3 regions of the Heyndrickxia sp. NPDC080065 genome follow, and region 2 is predicted to be linked to each of the others. Evidence: a T-box and tRNA genes for the amino acid it is inferred to sense, from the RefSeq annotation. Region 2 holds a T-box; the other regions hold tRNA genes.

The links. The T-box of region 2 lies ahead of ACQKP0_RS02440 (arginine--tRNA ligase). A T-box ahead of a tRNA ligase gene usually reads a tRNA of that ligase, here a tRNA-Arg.
Positions count from the first base shown of each region.
Region 1: it encodes a tRNA-Arg, which carries the amino acid that the T-box ahead of ACQKP0_RS02440 (arginine--tRNA ligase) is inferred to sense. The anticodon was not compared.
Region 3: it encodes a tRNA-Arg, which carries the amino acid that the T-box ahead of ACQKP0_RS02440 (arginine--tRNA ligase) is inferred to sense. The anticodon was not compared.

Region 1 is NZ_JBNNWS010000016.1:72,369-78,850, reverse strand. It holds gene whiA (DNA-binding protein WhiA) at 1-903, shown strand, start outside; gene ACQKP0_RS18980 (HPr family phosphocarrier protein) at 987-1,244, shown strand; gene clpP (ATP-dependent Clp endopeptidase proteolytic subunit ClpP) at 1,432-2,025, opposite strand; tRNA gene ACQKP0_RS18970 (tRNA-Arg) at 2,305-2,376, opposite strand; gene rpoN (RNA polymerase factor sigma-54) at 2,530-3,870, shown strand; gene ACQKP0_RS18960 (glutaredoxin family protein) at 3,980-4,222, shown strand; gene ACQKP0_RS18955 (sugar-binding transcriptional regulator) at 4,740-5,765, shown strand; gene gap (type I glyceraldehyde-3-phosphate dehydrogenase) at 5,838-6,482, shown strand, end outside.
Region 2 is NZ_JBNNWS010000002.1:50,897-57,378, reverse strand. It holds gene ACQKP0_RS02440 (arginine--tRNA ligase) at 66-1,928, opposite strand; T-box leader at 1,970-2,186, opposite strand; gene ACQKP0_RS02435 (TetR/AcrR family transcriptional regulator) at 2,433-3,017, shown strand; gene ACQKP0_RS02430 (CPBP family glutamic-type intramembrane protease) at 3,023-3,886, shown strand; gene ACQKP0_RS02425 (hypothetical protein) at 4,230-5,390, opposite strand; gene ACQKP0_RS02420 (hypothetical protein) at 5,488-5,658, shown strand; gene ACQKP0_RS02415 (VOC family protein) at 5,741-6,169, shown strand; gene ACQKP0_RS02410 (flagellar basal body rod protein) at 6,420-6,482, shown strand, end outside.
Region 3 is NZ_JBNNWS010000001.1:185,243-191,724, reverse strand. It holds gene ACQKP0_RS00925 (GNAT family N-acetyltransferase) at 1-155, opposite strand, end outside; gene ACQKP0_RS00920 (hypothetical protein) at 497-640, shown strand; tRNA gene ACQKP0_RS00915 (tRNA-Arg) at 970-1,042, opposite strand; gene fdhA (formaldehyde dehydrogenase, glutathione-independent) at 1,200-2,417, opposite strand; gene ACQKP0_RS00905 (MIP/aquaporin family protein) at 2,722-3,534, shown strand; gene glpK (glycerol kinase GlpK) at 3,550-5,040, shown strand; gene ACQKP0_RS00895 (glycerol-3-phosphate dehydrogenase/oxidase) at 5,469-6,482, shown strand, end outside.

The DNA of each region.
Region 1 (6,482 bases), on a different contig from region 2:
TGTGTTCGTGCAGAGCTATCAGCTCTTATTCGCATGAATGGTTCTTTATCATTTTCGAATAGAATATTGATCGTAAATGTCCAAACAGAAAATGCAGCGATCGCTAGAAGGATTTATACTTTAATAAAGAGGATATATGATACTCCTGTTGAATTATTAGTAAGAAAAAAAATGCGTTTGAAAAAAAATAATGTTTATATTGTAAGACTTAAAGCAAAAGCAAGAGATATACTAGAAGATCTCGAAATTTTAGGTGAAGGCTTTACCTTCATCCATAACATTTCACCAGCCTTAATTAAGAAAAAATGTTGTAAACGTTCTTATTTAAGAGGAGCTTTTCTTGCTGGTGGTTCAGTTAATAATCCAGAGACATCATCTTATCATTTAGAAATCTTTTCATTATATAAGGAACATAATGATTCATTATGTGATCTTATGAACTATTTCAATTTAAATAGTAAAACATTAGAGCGAAAAAAAGGATTTATCACATATTTGAAGGAAGCGGAAAAGATTACTGAGTTTTTAAATGTTATTGGAGCACACAATGCACTACTGCGTTTTGAGGATGTACGAATTGTTAGAGATATGAGAAATTCGGTAAATCGACTTGTTAATTGTGAAACAGCCAATTTAAATAAAACAATCGGAGCAGCCCTCAGGCAAGTCGAAAATATTCGATTTATAGACGAGACGGTAGGGCTTCAAATATTACCTGATAAATTAAGGGAGATTGCTGAATTACGAGTTGCATACCAGGACGTTACCCTAAAGGAACTAGGAGAAATGGTTTCGTCCGGTAATATTAGCAAGTCCGGGATAAACCATCGTCTGAGAAAGATTGACGAAATCGCCGAAAAATTACGAGCAGGCAATTTGGATAAAAAGTCACTTTCAAATTGATAAATAATTAGTAAGAATTATTAAGGAATATTATTGATAGAATTACGAAAAGAGCCTAAAAATAAAAAGGGGAGAAAGCACAAATGGTTGAGAAACAAGTCGAAGTAAAATTAAAAACCGGTTTACAAGCACGGCCTGCAGCATTATTTGTTCAGGAGGCTAATCGTTTTTCATCAGAGATTTTTCTTGAAAAGGATGGAAAGAAAGTTAACGCTAAAAGTATAATGGGATTAATGAGTCTAGCAGCTGGAGCAGGTTCTATCATTACTTTAAGTGCAATCGGAAACGATGAAAAAGTTGCAGTAGAAGAGCTAGCGAAATTTATTGGAAATGATCAATAAACAAGAAAAGAAGAAGCGCCTTGATCAGCCCTGACCAGCAATTAACCTCCAACCAAAGAAGTCCGCTCTTTGACTTCAATGTTTGCTGTTTTTTGATTGGAGGAGCTAAGCACTGGAGTTAAATATAGCAAAAAAAGAACTGTTGTTTTGAACAGTTCTTTTTTGTTTTTCATATTGAAGTTTTACTTTATTTTTTTTCATCCGCACGTGTAATGATATGGTCGATAAGGCCGTACTCTTTTGCTCTTTCTGCGGTCATAAAATTATCTCTCTCAGTATCTGCTTGAATAACATCAAGTGGTTGACCTGTACGTTCTGCCATGATTTTGTTTAATTTTTCACGCATGAAAAGGATACGCTTTGCTGCAATTTCGATTTCTGTTGCTTGACCTTGAGCGCCTCCTAATGGCTGATGAATCATTACCTCACTGTTAGGAAGTGCATAGCGTTTACCTTTTGCACCAGCAGTAAGTAAAAAGGCTCCCATTGAAGCCGCCATACCGATACAAATTGTTTGAACATCCGATTTAATAAACTGCATTGTATCGTAAATGGCCATACCTGCAGTGATACTGCCGCCAGGACTATTAATATAAAGAGAAATATCTTTACCAGGATTTTCAGCATCTAAAAATAGAAGCTGTGCAACGATAGAATTCGCTACATTATCATCGATGGCGCTGCCAAGCATAATGATTCGATCCTTTAACAGACGAGAATAAATGTCGTATGCACGTTCACCTCGATTTGTTTGTTCAATAACTGTAGGGATTAAGTTCATACTTGCTCCTCCTTTGACTAATACGGCGAATAGAGCCGGTCATAATCTTTCATAAATTATTATATTAAGGAAAAAATCCTTATGTACTGTTATCATACACTGATGGTCAATAAAGGTCAAACAAATCACTTGTTATTTCTGAAAATTTTTTACCCAGTATCAATTGGGAAGGAATATACCTTTTAAATAACTTCACTTTAATCATAGTAGCCAAGTTTGAATATTTCTAAACAAAGATAAAAAAAGCCTCTTGTTCATTAGGAACAAGAGGTTTGCTTACGCCCTCGGAGGGAATCGAACCCCCATTTTAAGAACCGGAATCTTACGTGCTATCCGTTGCACCACGAGGGCAAAGTTTTAACCGTACGATAAACAATTATATAGTAGAAAGATAAGAAATGCAATACATATTATAAAACTATAAGAATAAAGATTCATATATATGTACGGATGATTTAATGTGATGTAAAATAAATAATGTTAACCTGAAGGGAGGGGAAACGCTTGGAATTACAATTTGGTTTATTTCAGCAGCAAACATTAAAATTAGCTATGACTCAGGAATTGAAGCAGGCTATAGAACTTCTCCAATATTCGGCCCAGGAATTAACCTCATTTTTGGAAGCAAAAGCAACAGAGAATCCCCTAATCCAATTGGAAAATACAAATGTTAAATATATGGATATACGTTATGATGGATCAAAAAAGCAAACATCTAAATATAACGAACGTGACGATAAAAATTGGATAAATCAAATTGCGCAGTCGTCTGCTACCTTACAAGACTATTTATTTATTCAACTTTCTTTGAAAACGCTACCAAAAGATGAGAAAAAAATGATGTCTCAGCTTATAAATAACCTAGATACAAATGGTTATTTAACTATACCAATAGAAGAGGCAGCAAAAATTTCAAATATAGATATACAAGCAGCTAATCAATGTCTTGATTTATTGCAAAGCTTAGAACCGGCAGGAGTAGGTGCACGTGATTTAAAGGAGTGTCTCTTACTCCAAGTGCAACGTAAGAAAGACTGTCCTAGAACTGTTAAAGAAATTCTAGCAAACTATTTTTTAGAATTTGCTGATCGTAAGTGGAAGCTTATTTCTAAGGAACTGGGAATAGAAATGAATGAAATTCAAATGGCAGCTGACTATATTAAAACCTTGGAACCTAGGCCGGGATCAGCTTATTATAAAGAACAGCCGCAATATATCGTTCCTGATTTAATAGTAACGATAAAGAATGGAAATGTTGAGCTCAACTTGTTTCAAAAGCATCTACCAAATGTGCAATTTCAAAAGGAATATTATACAATGATGTCATCCTATAAGGATCAACAAGTAAAACAATTTTTGAAAGATAAGACGCAGGATTATCAATGGATTATAAAAAGCTTACAACAAAGAAATGAAACGCTTATGAAGGTTGGAATGATGATTATTCAGAAGCAATACGATTTCTTTTTAAAAGGGCCAAGGTTTTTAAAACCATTAACAATGAGAGAGCTATCAGATGAAATTGGGGTTCATGAATCGACTGTCAGCAGAGCTGTCAGGGAAAAGTATATCCAAACACCATTTGGAACATATGAATTGAAGTACTTTTTTTCTTCAGGATTAATGAAAAATTCTGATGAAGACGATGATCAAGCATCTGCTCTGCAGGTTAAGACGCTTATTACCCAATTCATTGAGAAGGAAAATAAATTAAAGCCATTATCAGATCAAGCAATTGCGGATGATTTAAAAAAGGATGGAATTATCGTCTCAAGAAGAACAGTTGCTAAATATCGTGACCAATTAAATATTCCTTCCTCAGCAAAACGAAAGCGATATAGCTGAATCTTGTAGTGTATGTGATTAGCTAGTGATACTCGTATAAAATTCTTCACACGTACCCTACATGTAATTCAACCATCAACAAAGCGAATTAGTTAGGAGATTGTTTAAAATGCAAGTAGTTTTCTATACAAGAAATCAATGTCATCTGTGTAAGGAAGCGAAGGAATTATTAACGATCCTTAAAAACGAATATTCTTTTGAGCTGATTGAAAAGAATATCGATGAAAGTGATGAGCTTACAGAAAAATATGGATTAATGATACCTGTCATTGAGATAAATCAGGAAATTGTCCAGTATGGGCAAATAGATTATTTTACAATTAGTAATTGTTTAAAAGAAAGGCTTTGTTAATAGTTTTTTTTTGATAAAATCGCCTGTATGGTATGTGTGAAGCGATTTCTTTACGTTGTAAAACGAGCTGAACACATACCATACAGGTTTTTATTAGAAGGCTGTTTTCGTAAAGTTTGTTGCTTTTTTAGTGATATTTTATTAACAATCTGAGTTGGTTGTAGCGGAGGGCACTTGACTCCTGCGGGAAAAAGATGGAAGTGGGAGACCCCGCAGGCGGTAACGCCGAGGAGGCTTCCATCCCTCCCCGCGGAAAGCAAGTGTCTGGAGCGGAAATCAACGGACTAAGTTTATAGTCTAAAAACAACAATTTATACGAAAAGAGCCTATTTGAAACAACAACATTTAATTAATAAACCCTAAAAAGAAAAAAATAATGTTTCTTAGTTGAATTCCTATTTTTACACTGCTAAAATAAAGATGTACCAAGGGTGATTTTTTTTGTATCGATCGGGACATAATATGTCTACGCGGGACTGAAAAGGACCCGGAACATTCGTAAGAAGGGACAAATAAGATGCATTCCTTAATTGAGGTTCAAAAAAAATTATTACCTGATATGCTTTCTGTTATGCAAAAACGATATCAAATTCTTCGTTCGATTCATTTTATGGAACCGGTTGGAAGAAGAACCCTGGCACATGCACTTGGTTTATCTGAACGAGTATTGCGCAGTGAAGTTGAATTTTTGAATGAGCAAAAGTTGATTATCATTAAATCGAGTGGAATGACGGTATCTCAACAGGGATTATCTGTTTTGCGCGGGCTGGAAAGTATGATGAGAGAAATCTCGGGTATTAATGAAATGGAAGAAAGATTAAAAAAAATATTGAACCTTCAAGAAGTTGTTATTGTTTCTGGAGACAGCGATGAAACACCTTGGGTGAAACAAGAACTAGGCAGAGCCTGTGAAAAAAGAATAAGAAAACGTCTTGTAGATGAAAATATCATTGCCGTTGCAGGTGGAACAACTATGGCAGCTGTTGCTGATATGCTTACATCGGAATTTATTGGCGATACGAATACAGTATTTGTACCAGCCAGAGGCGGTATTGGTGAAGATGTTAAAAATGAGGCAAATTCTGTCTGTGCAAGAATGGCAGAAAACACAGGTGCTAAGCATCGAGTACTATATGTTCCTGATCAAGTAAGTAAAGAAGTCTATCAATCCTTTATAAAAGAGCCGATTATAAAAGAGGTTCTAAATTTAATTAAAAACGCTAACATGGTTTTACATGGAATTGGAGATGCTAACGTAATGGCGAAGCGTCGTAAAACGAAGGATGAAGACATGAAAATTATTACGAGCGGATCCGCTGTAGGTGAGGCTTTTGGTTATTATTTTAATGAAGCTGGAGATGTTGTACATAAGGTACCTACAGTTGGACTACAACTTAGTGACTTAGCTTCCATCGAGCACGTACTTGCCGTTGCAGGAGGATCTTCAAAAGCAAAAGCAATCAAAGCAGTAATGAAAAGTGCAACGAAATCTACGGTACTCATTACTGATGAAGGTGCTGCAAAAAAAATTCTAGGATTGTAATTTTTTTAATAAAAGAGTTTGCTCTTTTAAATGATAAAAAATATTAATAGATACTCTAAGGAGGAAATTAAAATGACTGTAAAAGTTGGTATTAATGGTTTTGGGCGTATTGGACGTAATGTATTTCGTGCTGCTTTAAATAATCCAGAAGTAGAAGTGGTTGCTGTAAATGACTTAACAGATGCAAATATGTTAGCACATTTATTGCAATATGACTCAGTTCATGGAACTCTTGATGTGGAAGTTTCTGTTGATGGTGACAGCCTTGTTGTAGGTGGTCATAAAGTGAAAGTTTTAGCTGAGCGTGACCCTGCACAACTAGGTTGGGGAGATCTTGGTGTAGAAGTAGTTGTTGAATCTACTGGACGCTTTACAAAACGTGAAGATGCAGCAAAACATCTTGAAGCAGGAGCAAAAAAAGTTATTATCTCTGCGCCAGCATCTGGTGAAGATATTACAATTGTAATGGGTGTAAATGAAGATAAATATGATGCACAAAACCATAATGTTATCTCTAATGCATCTTGTACTACAAACTGTCTTGCACCATTTGCAAAAGTACTTCATGAAAAATTCGGTATTAAACGCGGTATGATGACAACTGTTCACTCATACACAAATGATCAACAAATTCTTGACTTGCCACATAAAGATTACCGTCGTGCACGTGCAGCAGCAGAAAATATTATTCCGACTACAACTGGTGCGGCAAAAGCG
Region 2 (6,482 bases):
ACTGTATTTATAGTTACAGTGCATTTTATGATTTTTAATCTGTTTGCTATATTTTATTTGAATGCTTACATACGATCAGGTGCCGGCAATCCTAGAACTGCTAGTGCATCACTAATCGTTTCTTTGAATTTAGAAGTGAGCCAAATTCTAAGTGCTTTCTTATCATCATTTGCTTTTATGATTGGGCATGCCGCGTAGAAGTTATTGAACAATGTTGCTAGCTCATAAGCGTAATTACATATCATGTTTGGTGATAATTCATTACTGGCTGTATATAGAGTATCCTGCCAAGTCGCGATATGTCTAAGTAAGGCGTATTCGGCTTTTTCCAATTGATTGATCTCTTCAGGTACTACTGGCTTCATATTTAATTCCACTTCAGCTTTATTTAAGATGCTAACTGCACGAGCATGAGAGTACATTAAATATACGCCTGTATTTCCGGTTACTTCTGTCGCTTGCTGTAAGTCGAAAACGACCTCAGTCAATAAGCTAAAACGAAGAAGGTAATAACGAATAGCTGCAGCCGCAATCATTCTGCTTGATAATCCATTTTGATCTGATCGTTTATTTTCGATGATCCCTTCCATCAGGTCGAGTAAGTCGGAAATTTTAATGCCTATTCCTTGTCTTCCAGACATTGCGTACGATGTTTTGCCATCTGATGTATCTATTCCAAGATCTTTTGCAGCACCCGGACTTAATGAAACTACACCATAACTAACATGACGAAGCTTCTCGGCTTGTTTTGGGTAACCTAGGATTTCAAGTGCTTGTTTAACCATTGCCTGTGGATATTCTTGTCTGTGATCGATAACATTGATTACGATATCTGCCTTACCAAATGATGAATGGGTTCCATTGATATTCGTCGTCCACAGATCTTCTGAAAAGTTTTTATACAAGAAGTCCTTTTCAAGCAATCCAAATTTCCAGAGATGATAAGCGATATCTTTAGCGGTATAGGTCAAAATACCATTTGAACGAACTAAAACTTTGTCCATGCTATGTTCGGATTCATTTTCTTCTATATTAGATAATGGTTGTTTTAATACCCAACAGCCTTCCAGCTTACCGGAAGTTTCTCGGTAAAATTGCGTTGTTTGTTTTAGCAAGCTAAATGCCGAAGCCCAAAATCCTTCCCTAACAATATTGCTCTCCCAAACCAACAAATCATAGTTAATACCGAACTCTTTCATTTCTTCGAGATGTTCACGTACAATTCGTTCAGCTACAAGTAATCCAACCCAAGATAAATTTTCATTTCCCTCTTCCAATGAGTGAAGAACATTTGTCCTTTGATCAAGTAACTGTAGATCTTTTTCATACTCTTTATTAACTTGAGAGTAAATATCCCAGCAGAAGTCACCAAAGCGTGAGTGCTCTTTCTTATGGGAAGTGTTTAATATACCTACAACAGTATCGGCAAGCTGATTTCCTAAATCATCGATATAATTATGAACTTCGACATTATATCCGGATCTTTTTAATAATCGTACGAGGGCATCGCCGATACACGAATTTCTTAGGTGACCAATATGAGCTGATTTATTCGGATTGATAGATGTATGTTCAATGACTACCTTTTCGCCATTATTGAGAGGTAAAGTAAAATCTCTCCCGGCCCACCCGCTCCAATCAATATACATATTGATAAAACCTGGAGGAGCCACTTCGATTTTGTTAACCAAGTTCTCGATACTACCTTCTTGTTCCAGCTTGTTTTTCAACATGTTCGCGATTTGGATTGGGGGCTTGCGTAAGGTTTTAGCAAGCTGCATCGCAACATTCGTTGAATAGTCACCATGCTCCAAATGAGCAGGTTGTTCAACATAAATGTTTAAATCATCACCAAAGTCGAGACCTATTTCATGAAAAACACTCTTCACAGATTTTTCGATGCTGTTTATTATCATCTGGCTTATCAATAAAAAAACCTCCTCCAAAAAAATAAAGCCTTCGTCTCTATAAAAGAGACGAAGGCTGATGCGTTCGCGGTACCACTCTCGTTGTTAAACTTATGTTTAACCACTCTGATAAGATAACGGTCTTAGCCGTGACTTCCTACTGAATCATTCAGAAGTCATCCTCATGGGTCCGTTTCTCTGTTAACTCAGTACCGGCTCCCACCGTCCCGGCTCGCTATGACTTGCATTAACAGATACTCTCCCAATCCTTGAATTTGAGATATTTTGTAATATTATATCCGAATTAACAAAAAAGTCAATCTTCAATTTCAAACCATTTGCTTGTGATTAATGACCGTGAACCTAAATGATGCTGCTGAACCTTTGTGCTGCGTACTATTTTTAGCTGTATGTATAAGTGAAATGTATTTATTTTCAAAAAATATTGACTTTTCATTAAGATAATCGTTAAATTATATTGAATGATATTTCAATGAAAATATTTTCAATATTTGGGGTGTTGAGATGGCAAAGCGTGACGAACAAAAGGAACAACGAAGAAAACTTATTTTAAAATCTGCTTTAGACCTATTTATCCGCAAAGGCTATGGTGAAACTAAAATCGCGGATATTGCAAAAGCTGCCGACATGAGCATGGGGCTGCTCTTCCATTATTTTGACTCCAAGGAAAAGCTATATGAGGAGCTCATAAGGATTGGGTGTGAAAAGCTCAAAATGGATTTTGCTTTTTCAAATAATGCTCCACTGGAAGTATTTAGAGCTGCTGCTGAAGATATTTTTAACATGGTGAGTACAAACCCATTATCCGCAAAAATGTTTGTACTTATGGAAAACGCACAGCATTTAGACTCGCTGCCGACCGATTTAAAGGAAATGCTTTCGGAAGCGGACAGATTGATCAAAAAGAGTATACCGATCATTGAAAAAGGACAGATGCTTGGAGAAATAAAAGCAGGCAATGCGGAAGCTCTTTCAGTAGCATTTTGGTGTTCTATTCAAGGAATTGCCCAATTTATCGCATTGTACCCGGAAACCCCATGTCCAAATGCAGATTGGGTTGTTTCAATACTTGAAAATAAGGAGCAATGATGATCATGAAATCGAAAAGGAACGTAATGATTTTTGTGGTTGTTGTACTGGTAAGTGGATGGATCGGGGTTTTAGTGGACCATTTCCTTCCTGAACAGCCACAAGGAGATTCACTTGGCATGGGGATCTGGCTAGTATTGCCGTTATTTGCTACGATTCTGCTACGTGCATTTATGGGTGACGGATGGCGGGATATAGGGCTATCACCGAATTTTAAAGGTAATATAAAATGGTATGTTGTAGCGCTTCTTATTTATCCAGTTATCACATTTGCTGTATTGCTAATAAGTTACTTGCTTGGTTGGATGGACTTTTCGGATTTCAATATTAAAGGATTAACTTCAGCTTTCGCTGGAGGTTTGTTAATCCAATTTATAAAAAACTTTTTTGAGGAGTCTGTTTGGAGGGGCTATTTGACAAGCAAGCTATCAAAGTTAAAGCTTAGCGATTTTTGGTTATACCTTACTGTAGGAGGCATTTGGGGAGCGTGGCATATCCCATATTTCTTAGTGTTTTTATCCCAAAGTGATATAGCCAGCTTTCTTCCTGTAAACAGATGGTTGTTTGCACTTGTTGGTATCATTACTATGATTTTTTGGACAGTCATGTATACCGAGATTTACCTAATGACTAAGACAATTTGGCCGCTTGTACTCATGCACATGACAGAGGATGCGCTTGTAAATCCACTTATTCTTGATGGATATATCAAAATCACTCAAGGTAAAGAAATTCTTGTATCCCCATCGGCGGGCATTATTACGACATTGCTTTATTTAGTGGTTGGGTTACTTTTGAGGGGAAGGCGAAAAAGGCTGGAAGAGGAATCTGTCCTGAATCCGCCACCTACTTTTACGAATAAAGTATAAAAAGTATAAACAACTTAATAATCATTTAATGTAGAAGGACTGAATTTTAGTGAGGAAAAGATAAGAAGAGAGAGTGTGACGACAGTTTTGTACTGTAGTTTTTATGTTAATAAAAATCAATTCGATTTATCTTCTTTGGACATTGAGATTTAACGATAAATCCTTTTTTCTACGATAAAAATAGGAAATCAACAATGAGTTCGGTTTTTCTTCTATGAATACATTTATTCAACCGTGAAATATGTAGTTCTTCTAAAATAATAGCATTTCAACAGTGGAAACTGTATTTCTTCAAAACACAAAAGGAAATCGACTATACCCTCGATTTCCTTTAAAATTATTTTTACAACGTACCCATTAAAACACTTGCCAGAACAACCGACGCAATGGTAACGGTTGTAAATCCGCCTATTAATAATGGTGTTAATATCTGTGAGAATAACCATTTTTCTTCTTGTTTATTTCGGGCAAGTGAACGGCTGATTTCTTCACAAATCATGTAATCTCCTGGGAAGCCAAACATTGCTGTTAATGCAACAGGAATACCTAGATACTTATCCCATTTAAAAATCTTTGATCCTACTATTCCACCGATAATGATGCCAACTGCTCCTACCAAAAGGATAAGAAGAACAGCAGGAATGTTACTGATAAAGACCTTAAATGTAACTGAATTTAGTGAGGGTAATAGTACGACAATTAGACCAGCTGTAGCTATTCCAAAGGAGTTTGCTCGTTGCATCATGTTTTCACGGTAAAATCCAGTTAGAATTCCAATGAAGCCAATCGCAAGTGCCCATAAGCTATAGTGAATGCCTGTCCATTTTCCTAGTAACACAGCTAGTCCGCCTCCAAGAAATAATTGGAACACTAGAATTACAGGAGTAGCATATTTTTCCGGAATCCATGATTTTGAAACTTCAGCAGTAGCGGCAACTTCTTCAACAGTATCTAAATTGATATCATTTTGATCCCGTAATTTTAAGGCATATTTTCTTAATAAATTTGAAGCAAGCGGCAATCCAATGAGACTCTGTAGTGCCAGAACGAGAGCCGGAATGACAACAATGGATGTTAATCCAATCGCTTGTAATTTTTCTGATGTTATGACAAATGCGATAATCCCGCCTGTTAATGGTCCTATTCCTGCAGCTGCGGTTTTATAGCCTAGAATCGGAGTAACAATTAATAGAATAAGAATAGTAGCGAAAATAATTCCAAAGATCGAAATTAGTACTGATTTATATTGTGTTTTTAATGTTTTGAGTGGGATAAGTGTACCCATATGGACGATAAGAGGAGCTATCATTAAGCTTCCAAACATCGTTAACGGGGTTTTTTCAGTAAGATTGGTTGGGAATATACCCGTCCATAGTGCAAGCAAATATCCTAAGAAAACAACAAATAACATTGGTATTCTTGCCCGGCTAGCAACAGAGACAACTTCACCAATCATAACTAAAACTAAAATAAAGACGGTTGCAATAATAGGTTCATTAAGCATGAAAGTATCCTCCACTTTGATGTAAATTCTTTGTTTTGTTACTAGTTAAATAAAAGTTTTGATCTGCAGTAATTTCCTTTCTGTTTATTTAAAATTGATGGATAATTTAGAAATTAAATTTTATTCTATAACTTTGAGCAGAAAAGTCAACCCTTTCGGAAAAGAAAATGTAAAGAAATTTCTGAAAACGATTACAAACTGTATTTTTGACCAGAATAAAAATCTAAATAAAGGTTTTTTATATTATTTTGATAAAGAGGATGAATAGTTTAAAAATTTAGTATATTATTTTCATTAAGATGGTAGAATGAAGAAAACAATAATTTTACAAGAAAGAAGGAGAGAAACAAATGCCTGTAAATGTTTATCTTAATTTCAATGGAAACTGTCGTGAAGCAGTAGAGTTTTATTCAGAGGTGTTTGGGCTAGAAAAACCACAAATAATGACCTTTGGTGAAGCACCGCCTAACCCTGAATTTCCTCTCCCAGATGAAGCAAAAAATTTAGTAATGCACGCACGAATTAATATTAATGGAAGCTATGTTATGTTTTCTGATACTTTTCCAGGAATGCCGTTTGTTGTAGGAAATAATATTAGCCTAGCTTTTGTCGATAAGGACGTTGATAAAATAAAAGTTATATTTGATAAATTAAAAGAAGGCGGTAAAGTAGGTTTGGAACTTCAAGAAACATCCTGGAGCAAATGCTACGGCCAGGTTACAGATAAGTTCGGAGTTGAATGGCAGTTGAACTATGAAAACGAAGAAATGAACATGTAATCTTTAAAAAAACTAAATATAAATATGGAATTTTTCTTCTATAGAAAGATTCCATTTTTTTTGTTTCTAAAATCACATCGACACCATCTTTATTTCACCAAATAATCCTCAAGTATCCCTTACCTTATTGCTTTTTACCTTTAACCAAAATCTATATAAGTCTCAAGTCCGATAAAAAAATAAAGCTCAGGATTGTTAATGGTTTCTCGTGATTTCATTATCATTAAAGTATCGAAAGGGGAAATGTATAATGAAAAAATTCTTGATGTTAAGTTTAGCTGTTTTGTTAATCATCATTGCACTAGGAAGCATA
Region 3 (6,482 bases), on a different contig from region 2:
TTATCTAATTGAGATTTAGTTTTTGGTGCAGCCGGCAGAGCATCAAAAAGGTGAGCAAACTCAGTGTCATTGTACCATGCAGGAATTTTTTCTAAATCCTCCTCAAGAAGTGCCGCTAATTTCACTTTTTCGCTTATAAAAATATTCGTTTCCATCGTTAACCTCCGTTTAAAAGCTATTAAACTAATATTCTCTTATCAGCGAGATATTTCCTGCAAACCACGGCTATTAAGAAATCATTTGATTAACAGTTAATTTCCCAAAAGAAACAAACTTCCTTATTTAAAACATTTTGGTAATTACTTTATGCAAGATAATTATATATGAAAAATTACTGAAATATTAAATAAATAAAATGGTTAGGAGTATTACAAAGGAAATAGGTTTACAAAAGAGTGATGCTTTTACGAATCATTAACCTCCCCTTCAAATTACCTTAATAAAAGGATGATAAGTTGTATTAGTAAGGAAAAAACTAAGGGAGAGGGGTTCTTAAATGTTTAAGAAGTTCTTTAGTTTATTTAAAAGAAACGAAACACTTAGTTTTTACGACGATCACGAAGAACAAGATGAGGAAAATGAGTTCTTTGATTTAACTGAAGAAGAGTATGACTTTATGTATCTGTATCATATCCATTAAACTTATCTAGGAAGGTGACAAAATGGTTACCAGAGCAGGAGTAATTTTTATTCTGATAATGACCCATTTCTATATATTGTGAGAATAATAGGAATTACTTTTTACATCTCTTTGGAGGTGTTTTTATTTTGGTTAGTATTTTTTCTTTAGGTGTATGTTCATTAATCGCTCCTTTTAGGCTTGAATAGCGATATTTCCTTCTTGTTAATTATAGAAAATGTCAAACAAAAATCCTTATGTGCCAAAATTCGTATCAAATATAGATTAATGAAAAAAAGACAAGGGATTCAAAATCGCTGAAACCCTTGTCTTTTCTGTATTTCTATTAGCGGCCCCGAGAGGACTCGAACCTCCGACGCACGGTTTAGGAAACCGACGCTCTATCCGCTGAGCTACGGAGCCATAGTAATTAACGTGCATTAAATATTATATAGTAATAATTTGTTTTTGAAAAGAGGTAATGTTCACTTCTGTTGTTTAGTTCTTTTATCATGATACTTCTTTTAATATCACTATAAAAAAAGATGTCCCTAAAACGATAGGGGCATCCTTTCTATATCTATCTTCTTACTGTCCCATGTGGATCAATAACAAATTTCCTCGCTGCACCTCTATCAAAATCTGCATAGCCATCAGGTGCTTCATCAAGTGAAATTAATGTGGCATTCACGGCTTTAGCAATTTGGGCCTTCCCGTGTAAAATCATTTTCATTAAGCTTCGGTGGTATTGCATAACTGGTGTCTGACCGGTAACAAAAGTATGTGCTTTCGCCCAGCCTAAACCGAAACGAATTTTAAGTGAACCAATTTTTGCGTCCTCATCAATTCCACCTGGATCTCCTGTTACATATAATCCAGGAATACCTAATTTTCCTCCTACTTGTGTCACATCCATAATTGAATTTAAAACAGTAGCAGGTGCCTCTGTATGATTATGACCATGTCCATGTGCTTCGAAGCCTACACAATCTACTGCCGCATCCACAACTGGCTCACCTAGAATTTGTTCAATCTGTTCGCCTAAATTGTCATGCTGACTTAAATCGATTGTTTCACAGCCGAAGCTTCTCGCTTGTGCAAGGCGTTCTGCATTTAAATCCCCAACAATTACTGCTGAAGCACCAAGTAATTGAGCTGAGTGTGCAGCGGCTAAACCAACTGGTCCTGCGCCTGCGACATAGACGGTAGAGCCAGATTTAACTCCAGCAGAGTATGCACCGTGAAAACCTGTGGGGAAGATGTCAGATAGCATTGTTAAATCAAGAATTTTTTCCAGCGCTTGCTCTTTATCTGGAAATTTAAGTAGTTGAAAATCTGCATATGGAACCATTACATATTCTGATTGTCCGCCTACCCAGCCGCCCATATCCACATAACCGTAGGCAGAACCAGGTCGATCAGGGTTGACGTTTAAGCAAACATGGGTCTTTTGTTCTTTACACATTTGGCAACGGCCACACGCAATATTAAATGGTACTGATACAAGATCGCCTTTTTTGATAAATTCGACATCACGTCCAACTTCAATTACTTCACCTGTAATTTCATGACCAAGCACCAGGCCTTCAGGTGCTGTCGTTCGTCCGCGTACCATATGCTGATCGCTGCCGCAAATATTAGTAGTGACAACTTTCAAAATAACTCCATGATCACATTTTCGGCCGACATTTCTCGGATTTACTCCAGGTCCATCTCTCAGGACTAAATCAGGATAACCAATATCCTTCACCGCAACTTTTCCTACCCCGTTATAAACAACTGCTCGATTTCCCGACAATTTAGAATCTCCCCCTCACTTTGGAATTGCTTTCTTTTTTTCCGTACAGTCTAATGTGTATGCATGTACAGAAAAATTAGAACAAGTTCTTATTATAGAAATGGATTTAATAGCGGCGAAAATTAAACTGGGACCTCTTTAAAAATTTAATCTATTTAACTCGTCTTTTTAAAAAAAAGTAGCATATTTATTTAATGATCATCGAAGGGAGGTAAGAGATGAATCCATATTGAAATGGGGTTTTTTTAATGTCTTTATTAATGTCTTGTTAAGATTGTAATAATTTTTTAGGGGGGATAGGAGAATGTCTGAATTTCTTGCCGAAATGATTGGAACCATGATTTTGATTATCTTTGGTGGAGGCGTTGTTGGAGGGGTTGTCCTTAGGAAGACGAAGGCAGAAGGAGCAGGTTGGATTGTTATTACGATCGGATGGGGTCTAGCTGTAACAATGGGCGTATACGCAGTTGGAAGTATATCAGGTGCACATTTAAATCCGGCAGTGACCTTAGCATTTGCATCAATAGGTGAATTTCCTTGGGACAAAGTTCCTTTGTATATGTCGGCACAAGTAATAGGGGGCTTTATAGGAGGAGTTATTGTCTTTTTCCAATACCTACCTCATTGGAAGGCAACGAAGGATCAAGGAGCTAAACTTGCTGTTTTTTCTACTAGTCCTGCGATTCGAAGTACATTTTCAAACATAGTAAGTGAAATGATCGGTACATTTGTCCTTATTATGGGATTATTATTTATAGGAGCAAACAATTTTACTGAAGGTTTAAATCCTGTAATTGTTGGTTTATTAATTACGGCGATTGGTTTATCATTAGGGGCAACAACTGGTTATGCGATCAACCCTGCTCGTGATCTTGGACCGAGAATCGCTCATGCGATACTTCCGATAATTGGAAAAGGTAGCTCTGATTGGGGCTATGCATGGATTCCGATTATTGGTCCATTATTGGGTGGAACGTACGGCGCATTATTTTATAAAGCTATTTTTAAAGATGACTATACAGTAACATTCTGGGTAGGGAGTGTCATCTTTGTATTAGTCTTATTAGCTGCACTTAATAGTGAATTGAAAAAAAGAAATGTATCTGAAGGAGTATAGTAGGGGGAGATATAGATGAGTCGATATATTTTAGCTTTGGATCAAGGGACAACGAGTTCTCGTGCGATTCTTTTTAACCATAATGGTGAGATTGTAGAAACGGCACAAAGGGAGTTTGAGCAATTTTTTCCAAAGCCGGGATGGGTAGAGCATGATGCAAATGAAATTTGGACTTCGGTTCTTGCATGTATCGCTGAAGTAATCAGAAAAGCGGATATTGAGCCGGATCAAGTGGTTGGGATTGGAATTACCAATCAACGTGAAACAACCGTTGTATGGGATAAAAATACCGGTAAACCAGTATATAAAGCGATTGTTTGGCAATCAAGGCAAACAGATGATATTTGTAAGGAACTTCGTGAAAAAGGTCTCAACGATTTGTTTAGGGATAAAACGGGTTTGCTTATTGATGCTTATTTTTCAGGCACTAAAGTAAAGTGGATATTGGATCATGTTGAAGGTGCGAGGGAAAGTGCGGAAAAAGGAGAATTACTATTTGGGACCATTGATACGTGGCTTGTTTATAAGCTATCAGGCGGAAAAAAACATGTGACTGACTATTCAAATGCATCCCGTACTCTCATGTACAATATTTATGATTTGAAATGGGATGAAGAATTGCTTGAGATTTTAAGTGTGCCGAAAAGCATGCTTCCTGAGGTAAGGCCTTCCTCCGAAATATATGGTACTACTGTTGGGTATCATTTCTTTGGTCATGAAGTACCGATTGCTGGTATTGCAGGTGACCAGCAAGCAGCATTATTTGGGCAGGCGTGTTTCGAAAAAGGGATGGCGAAAAATACCTACGGAACTGGATGTTTCATGCTTATGAACACAGGTGAAAAAGGGGTTAAATCTGAAAACGGTTTATTGACGACGCTTGCCTGGGGTGTCGATGGCAAAGTCGAATATGCTCTTGAAGGCAGCATATTCGTTGCTGGTTCGGCAATTCAGTGGCTGCGTGATGGGTTGAAAATGTTTGAGAATGCTCCAGATAGTGAAGAGTATGCAACGAGGGTTGATTCCACAGACGGAGTATATTTCGTGCCAGCTTTTGTAGGTCTTGGTACCCCTTATTGGGACAGCGATGCCAGGGGAGCTGTGTTCGGACTTACTCGCGGGACAACGAAGGAACATTTTATTCGCGCCACACTGGAATCCCTTGCCTATCAAACAAAGGATGTTTTAGATGCAATGATCTCTGATTCAGGAATAGATTTGAAAGCATTACGTGTGGATGGCGGTGCGGTTAAAAATAATTTCTTGATGCAATTCCAAAGCGATATTCTTGGTGTACCAGTTGAACGTCCAGTTATCAGTGAAACAACGGCATTAGGTGCCGCATATCTTGCAGGTTTAGCGGTTGGCTTCTGGAATGACAAAGAGGAAATCGCAAAACAGTGGCAAAACGAACGTACTTTTACAAATCAATTGGAAAAGGGAGAAAGTAGTAAGCTCTATGAAGGTTGGCAAAAAGCAGTTGCAGCGACTAGAGCCTTTAAGTAAATATAATTCACATGTAGTGTTATAATAGTATTATTAAGAAAATAATTTAGCAGCTGAAGATATGAGAGACCGCAAACATCTAGAGATTTGACGATTAATCCTAGGTGATTTGCGGTCTTTTTTTAAAGGTAAGAAAGTATAAAATTTACTATGGATATTAGATATAAAAAGTGTCTGCAGTACTTAGCTCCAACGCCTATCGGCTAGCGGATTTCTCTGTCTTCTCCCTACGATAAGTCAACATCGACTCGTTCCTCGCCGTGTCTCCTTTATCTCAGTCGAAGACTACGAAGGTGAAATTGGCACTTCAAATTTCACTCATCCGTACGCTAGACCTGCGGCGCTTGCTCTTTTATTATTAATTGCTTCCTTTTGTGAGAGAAATCCTCAAGGAAGATCTCGTACAACTCATTTTAGGAGCGATAAAAATGTTATTTTCTAGTCGGAATAGAATAGAAACTTATGAAAAAATGAAACAGGCTGAACTTGATCTTTTAATTATTGGTGGAGGAATCACAGGTTCAGGAATTGCGCTTGATGCTGCCACAAGGGGGTTGAAAGTAGCGGTCATCGAAATGCAGGATTTTGCTTCAGGAACATCAAGCCGATCGACAAAGTTAGTTCACGGAGGATTAAGATATTTAAAGCAATTCGATATTAAAGTGGTTGCTGAAGTGGGAAAAGAGCGAGAAATTGTTTATGAAAATGGACCACATGTAACAACACCAGAATGGATGTTACTCCCCTTTTATGAAGGAGGTACATTTGGCCCGTTAACAACAAATATTGGACTCCGAGTATATGATTTTCTTGCAGGTGTAAAAAAAAGTGAAAGAAGAGAAATGCTTAGTAAGGAAGAAGCAAGAAAGCGTGAGCCTTTGTTAAAGGAGTCAGGTCTAAAAGGTGCGGGTTACTATGTTGAATATAAAACTGATGATGCCCGCCTCACAATAGAAGTAATGAAAAAAGCAGTGGAAAAAGGTGCGTTATCCATCAATTACTCAAAGGTAGTTGGATTGCTGAATAATGATGGGAAGCTAGCAGGGGTAAAGGTACAAGATCTAATCGGAGGAGAAGAGCACGAATTTTTTGCAAAATATATTGTCAATGCCGCAGGACCTTGGGTAGATATTTTACGGGAAATGGACCAATCAAAAAAAGGTAAAACATTACAATTAACGAAAGGGATTCATTTGGTATTTGATGGAAATAGATTCCCGCTACAACAAGCCATTTATTTTGACACTCCAGATGGACGTATGGTGTTTGCCATTCCCCGCGAAGGAAAAACATATGTAGGGACAACTGATACGGTTTACAATGGTGAAATCCCTCATCCTACAATGACTGTGGAAGATCGGGATTATGTTTTGAAGGCAATCGATTATATGTTTCCAGATGTAAAGATTCTTCCCGAAGACATAGAGTCAAGCTGGGCTGGG